Regions from separate parts of the Pseudomonas sp. JL27(2026) genome, predicted to be linked through region 1. Evidence: predicted binding sites of a transcription regulator. Region 1 holds the regulator's gene; the other holds the start of a gene.

The links. Region 1 encodes LexA, which represses DNA repair genes until DNA is damaged. Its sites were predicted from a motif close to CTGTNTNNNNANACAG; they were not measured.
Region 2: recN (DNA repair protein RecN) is a predicted target of LexA. The motif match lies at 2,242-2,257, and genes of this name have one in related genera.

Annotation. Positions count from the first base shown of each region.
Region 1 covers NZ_CM167794.1:2,086,329-2,089,739, forward strand. Annotated here, with positions in the region: gene AC1Z1G_RS09445 (LemA family protein) at 1-141, shown strand, start outside; gene AC1Z1G_RS09450 (hypothetical protein) at 293-526, shown strand; gene sulA (SOS-induced cell division inhibitor SulA) at 633-1,106, opposite strand; gene lexA (transcriptional repressor LexA) at 1,117-1,725, opposite strand; gene AC1Z1G_RS09465 (TetR/AcrR family transcriptional regulator) at 1,978-2,685, shown strand; gene nagZ (beta-N-acetylhexosaminidase) at 2,895-3,411, shown strand, end outside.
Region 2 covers NZ_CM167794.1:903,067-906,477, forward strand. Annotated here, with positions in the region: gene fur (ferric iron uptake transcriptional regulator) at 64-468, shown strand; gene recN (DNA repair protein RecN) at 544-2,217, opposite strand; gene grpE (nucleotide exchange factor GrpE) at 2,468-3,034, shown strand; gene dnaK (molecular chaperone DnaK) at 3,137-3,411, shown strand, end outside.

The sequences.
Region 1 (3,411 bases):
AGCGCGGTAGAGGTTTTCAACAATTCGATCCAGATGTTCCCCGGCTCCCTTGTTAATGGCTTTCTTAACAAAAAGTCGGTGATCGTGCCATTTTCTGATTCCCAGGCTTCAGCGGCTTTTGAGTACAAGCCGAATTTTTGAAGGAGGGGGCATTAGGGGAGGGGCGATCAGGGGGAATGGCCGACCGCAAGAAGTTTTTCGGAATGGTTGGCTGATGACCGTTCCTCAAGATCCCGAGCGAAGCCTGGCCGATGCCTATATAATCCCGGCCTTTCGTGGAGAACAGACCTTTATGCCAACGTCCTTTCTAGAAATTGTCGAGTTACCAGACGGCCGTATTGAGCTGCGCAGGGCCGAGGACGAGGGTTCTCTGGTTACTTTGGATTTCTCCGAGGATGCCAAGGCTTTCTTGCAGGGCCAGCACGTTGAAGTCGCCAAGGCGATGTTGAGCGTCGGTGTGCAGATGGCGGGACGCCTGGTTGAAGGTGAGTTCGACAAAGAAGAAGGGTCGCGGGTTCTTCACTGATTCCGTTTGTCGGTTTTTGGTAAGAAATTATCGCTGCTCGATTTTTACTGATCGGCTTCTCTGTCCTGGAGAAGCCCTGCGTCTTCAAGTGCACATTGCGTGACACTTAACCGAGTCGAATATTCAGGCTTTGTGCCTCTCCAATGCGGGCGGCGCTGCTCAACTGTTGCCGGGAGGCGCTATTCAGTGGGTTCAACCAGCTGACGACGGTGTGGCTGCGCCCCAGGCGTAACGCTTCGCAGGTCAGTTGCAGGGCACTTTGTGTGCCGCGCGGTTGTAAAAGCAGAATGCGCTCGCGGTTCAGGCCGGCGTCACGAAGCCAGGTTTGAGTCAGGCTCGCCGGTGGCGCAATCAGTGTCAGCCAGCGAGCGTCCTGCTCCTGGCTCAGTTCTCTCAGGATGGGTGCAAGCAGGCTCAGGCAGTTCCCGGCGGCGCCACGCAAAGACAGTTCGCTGAACACTTCGGGTTCGGCGATCCAGGGCGACTGCACTGTCTCTTTCAGGGTTGGCGCCAATGGCTGAACCATGAAGGCTTCGAACAAGGTCAGTTGTGCCTGCTGTGGTAGATGTGGGAACTGCATAAAGCCTCCTTTAGCGGCGTATGACGCCGACGCTCAAGCCTTCGATCACCAGATCCTGATCTTTCAGATTCACCTCGATAGGCGCGAATTCAGGGTTTTCGGCAATCAGCCAAACTTTGCTGCCGTCGCGCTTGAAGCGTTTTACCGTCACTTCATCGCCGATCCGTGCCACAACGATCTGGCCATTGCGGGCTTCACGGGTGGTATGGACTGCCAGCAAGTCGCCATCAAAGATGCCGACGTCCTTCATGCTCATGCCGTGTACACGCAACAAATAGTCGGCGCGAGGATGGAAGAAGGCAGGATTGATGTTGCAGGATTCTTCGATGTGTTGCTGGGCCAGAATCGGCGCACCTGCAGCAACCCGGCCAATGATCGGCAGGGTGGACTCGTCGGCCTTGGCTTCAAAGCCTGGAATGCGAATGCCGCGTGAAGCACCGGGTGTCATTTCGATAGCGCCCTTGCGGGCCAGTGCCTTTAGGTGTTCTTCCGCCGCGTTGGGCGATTTGAAACCCAGTTCCAAGGCGATTTCCGCGCGGGTGGGCGGATAGCCGTTGTCTTCGAGGCAGCGTTTGATAAAAGCCAGAATCTCAGCTTGGCGGGGCGTCAGTTTTAGCATGTCGATCGCTCTGTCTTTTTATACAGTGACTGGGATTATATACAGTGAAGCATTCTTGGCAATCCTCGATTTTTTACCGTCCGCTGGACGGTCGTCCCGCAGATCATCGGCCCAACGTCTGTAGGACTGGCTACAGCTTTCGGCAGGTATGGTTAAATAGCTGACCGACCATTCGCAAAACGAACTGCCAGCCTTGACAAGACACAAGCTGAAACGTATGTTTCAAACAAGTGTTTGTCAGGCGGAGTAGCCATGGCCCAGTCGGAAACCGTAGAACGCATTCTTGATGCTGCCGAGCAGTTGTTCGCGGAAAAAGGGTTTGCTGAAACTTCATTGCGGCTGATCACCAGCAAGGCGGGTGTCAACCTGGCGGCAGTGAACTATCACTTCGGCTCGAAAAAAGCGCTGATCCAAGCGGTGTTTTCGCGCTTTCTCGGGCCGTTCTGTATCAGCCTCGATCGTGAACTGGAGCGTCGTCAGGCCAAGCCTGACAACAAGCCTTCTCTGGAAGACCTGCTGGAAATCCTCGTGGAGCAAGCGCTGGTCGTGCAGCCCCGCAGCGGCAACGATCTTTCCATATTCATGCGTTTGCTGGGGCTGGCGTTCAGTCAGAGCCAAGGCCATTTGCGCCGTTATCTGGAAGACATGTACGGCAAGGTTTTCCGTCGTTACATGCTGCTGGTCAACGACGCCGCACCGCGTATTCCGCCTATCGAACTGTTCTGGCGCGTGCATTTCATGCTCGGCGCGGCTGCGTTCAGCATGTCGGGGATCAAGGCCTTGCGTGCTATTGCCGAGACTGATTTTGGTGTCAACACTTCCATTGAGCAGGTGATGCGCCTGATGGTGCCGTTTCTGGCGGCTGGCATGCGCGCCGAAACCGGCGTCACTGATGACGCCATGGCCGCCGCCCAGTTGCGCCCTCGCAGCAAGTCGGCACCGGTGGCCGCCAAGGTTTAGCCGCACACGGGTGGGCGCGGCAGCTTACATCCGCTAAGCTAGCCGCCCATGCCGACTCTCGTTTCAGATCCGCTCCATTTTCCTTTTGCAGACCACGTTCCGCCAGGCCTTGCCCTTGGTGGCGAAGTCGTGCGTCTGCGTCGGGCCGGGTTATTCAAAGATGCGCCGCGCGCGCTTTTCGTTATCAAGGAATCTCTATGACTGCTGGCCTGCAAGGCTCGTTGATGGTGGACGTCGCCGGTACCTGGCTGACGGCCGAAGATCGCCAATTGTTGCGCCAGCCCGAAGTGGGCGGCTTGATCATCTTTGCCCGCAACATTGAGCATCCGCGTCAGGTACGGGAATTGAGTGCGTCGATCCGTGCTGTTCGCCCGAATCTGCTACTGGCGGTAGACCAGGAGGGCGGTCGCGTTCAGCGCCTGCGTCAGGGCTTCGTGCGTTTGCCGGCAATGCGTGCAATCGCCGATAACCCGAACGCCGAGTACCTGGCCGAGCAGTGTGGCTGGATCATGGCGACCGAAGTGCTGGCGGTTGGCCTGGACCTGAGCTTCGCCCCGGTACTGGACCTCGACTATCAGCGCAGTGCTGTGGTGGGCAGTCGTGCCTTTGAAGGTGACCCCGAGCGCGCCGCGCTGCTGGCGGGGGCCTTTATCCGTGGCATGAACAGCGCCGGCATGGCGGCCACAGGCAAGCATTTTCCTGGCCACGGCTGGGCGGAGGCAGACT
Region 2 (3,411 bases), 1.2 Mb from region 1:
CGTAAACGCCGATCATACCCGCATTAAGAGAAGCTGCGAAGCAGCATCGCGAGAAAGCTGACCATGGTTGAAAATAGCGAACTACGCAAAGCCGGCCTCAAAGTGACCCTGCCACGGGTCAAAATTCTGCAAATGCTCGATTCCACCGAGCAACGTCACATGAGCGCCGAGGATGTTTACAAGGCGTTGATGGAAGCGGGCGAGGATGTCGGTCTGGCCACGGTTTACCGTGTTCTGACTCAATTCGAAGCGGCTGGCCTTGTGGTCCGCCACAACTTCGACGGCGGCCACGCGGTCTTCGAACTGGCTGATGGCGGTCACCACGACCATATGGTCAACGTGGAGTCTGGCGAAGTGATCGAATTCTTCGACGAAGAAATCGAAAAACTTCAGAAGGCGATCGTCGAGAAGCACGGCTACGAGATGGTGGATCACAATCTTGTGCTGTACGTACGCAAGAAAAAGTAAGCATGTCGCGCGGATTCAGGTCCGCGAAACGAACGAAGGCGACCCAAGGGTCGCCTTCGTGCTTTCTGTCGTTGATCAGATTTTTGCCGTCACGACCATTTTCTTTGCGTGGGCCAAGGATTCCTTGGTCAGGTCGATCCCGCCCAGCATTCGCGCTACTTCTTCTATCCGCTCGTTTTTGCTCAGCTTCGACACGGCTGTATGCGTAGCGTCGTGACCGCGAACCTTGTGCACAAATAGATGTTGATGACCCTGGGAGGCCACTTGCGGCAAGTGGGTGACCGTCAGCACTTGGCCGCGTTCGCCCAGGCGGCGCAGCAGTTGGCCGACAATTTCAGCCGTCGGGCCGCCGATGCCCACGTCCACTTCGTCAAATACCAGCGTCGGTACTCGTGAGGTTTGCGCGGTAATGACCTGGATTGCGAGGCTGATCCGTGACAGTTCGCCACCGGACGCGACCTTGGCCAGCGCTTTGAGCGGTTGTCCGGGGTTGGCACTGACCAGCAATTCCACCTGTTCCAGGCCGTTGGGTAGCAATTCGGTGCTGCTGTTGGGGCGCAATTCGATGGTGAAGCGACCGCCGGGCATGCCCAGGCGCTGGATCTCCTGTTCGACGGCGCTGGCCAGGCAGGTGGACGCCTGATGGCGCAGATCGCTGAGTTCTCGGGCTTTTTCCTGATAGTGTCGGGCGTATGCGCCCAGTTCTTCGCTTAGTCGCTCGATGGATTCATCGTTGGCATTGAGTGTTTCTATCTCGTCCAGCAGGCGCTGTTGGAGTTCCGCGACGTCAGTGGGTTGAATCCGGTGTTTGCGTGCCAGGGTGTAGATCGCGTCGAGGCGTTCTTCCAGTTGCTGGAGGCGTGCCGGGTCGGCGTCGAAGTTATCGAGGAAGCGGTTGAGTTCGCCGACTGCTTCTTCAACCTGGATCTGTGCGCTGGTCAGCAGGTTGGTCGCTTCGCCCAGTGCGACCACCGAATTATTGACGCTCGACAGGCGATTGAGGCTCGCGGTCAGGGCATTCAGGACATTGCCCGAGTCACTTTCGCTGCATTGTTCGACCACTTGGCGGCAAATGCCCAGCAAGGTTTCAGCGTTGGTAAGGTTTTTGTGTTCCTGCTCCAGGTGTTCCAGCTCGTTTTCACCGAGGCCCAGGTTTTCCAGTTCTTCGAGTTGATAGCTGAGCAACTGGTGGCGTGCGCGTTGCTCGTCGCCGGAGTTGGAAAGGCGTTCCAGTTCCTGGCGGGTCTGGCGCCAGCGTTGGGCGGCCAGTTGCACCTGGCGGGCGAGGTCCGTGGCGCCCGCGAATTCGTCGAGCAGTCGGCGGTGGGTGTCGGTTTTGAGCAGGGATTGGTGCTCGTGCTGGCTGTGGATATCGATCAGCAGTTCGCCGAGGGCTTTCAGATCGCCAAGCGGGCAGGGGCTGCCGTTGATGTAGCCGCGTGAACGACCTTCAGCGGTGATGACCCGGCGCAGGATGCACGGCCCTTCGCTTTCCAGGTCGCGTTCGGCCAGCCATGCGCTGGCTTCGGGGATGTCGGCAAGGTCGAAGGTGGCCAGGATATCGGCCTTGTCTGCGCCCGGGCGCACGACGCCGCTGTCGGCGCGGTCGCCGAGGGTCAGGCCCAAGGCGTCGAGCATGATCGACTTGCCGGCGCCGGTTTCCCCTGTGATCACGCTCATCCCGCGATCAAGTTCCAGATCGAGATGTTCAACGATGGCGTAGTTATGTACGGACAGGTGCACCAGCATAGAGGCCGCTCCCAGGCTTTAGGTCTGGTTATTTATACAGTGTTTTGTTTCTGGCTGACAATGCCTGCGTTTAGCTCGATTTGCTTGAGTGTCGGTTTTTTTTATTGCGAAGCAGAATGCTATCTCACGCACTTTTGTAAGGTTAATCACGCGTACCGCGACTTCAGCCCTTGAACCTGAAAATTGCGGCCCCATATACCGGGGCAGAAGCGCGAGTCGAGTTCGCGCACGATTTTGAAAGGAGAAATCTATGGCTGACGAACAGACGCTGGATACGCAAAATCTAGACGCCAATCAGGCTCCCCAAGCATCGGGTGAAGACCTGGTGGCTCGTGTACAAGTGCTCGAAGAGCAACTGGCTGGCGCTCAGGATCAGGCTTTGCGTGTTGCCGCCGATCTGCAGAACGTCCGCCGTCGCGCCGAGCAGGATGTAGAGAAAGCTCACAAATTCGCGCTGGAAAAATTTGCCGGCGACCTGCTGCCGATCATCGATAGCCTGGAGCGTGGCCTGGAGTTGTCCAACCCGGACGACGAAAGCATTCGCCCGATGCGTGAAGGCATCGAGCTGACCCTGAAAATGTTCCAGGACACTCTGAAGCGTTATCAGCTGGAAGCGATCGATCCGGAAGGCGAGCCGTTCAACGCCGAGCATCACCAGGCTATGGCGATGCAGGAAAGTGCCGACATGGAACCCAACAGCGTGCTGAAGGTGTTCCAGAAGGGCTACGTGCTCAACGGTCGTCTGCTGCGCCCGGCAATGGTCGTGGTCAGCAAGGCGCCAGCGCCGGTTTCGCCTTCGATTGACGAGCAGGCTTGAAATCCGCCGCAAGGCCCCCATTTATAAGTCAAGCGTTTAAGTGCTACCGCAGTTAGCCACCACTGCTGCGGCAACCAAATCCAAAGTTTCGGGAGAGTGAACATGGGCAAAATTATCGGTATCGACCTGGGGACTACCAACTCCTGCGTCTCCATTCTTGAAAACGGCAACGTAAAAGTTATCGAAAACGCCGAAGGCGCGCGCACCACGCCGTCGATCGTTGCCTACGCCAACGATGGCGAAATCCTGGTTGGCCAGTCGGCCAAGCGTCAGGCAGTGACCAATCCGCACAACACCCTGTACGCGGTGAAGCGTTTGATCGGTCGTCGCTTCGAAGAAGAAGTGGTTCAGAAAGACATTCAGATGGTCCCTTACAA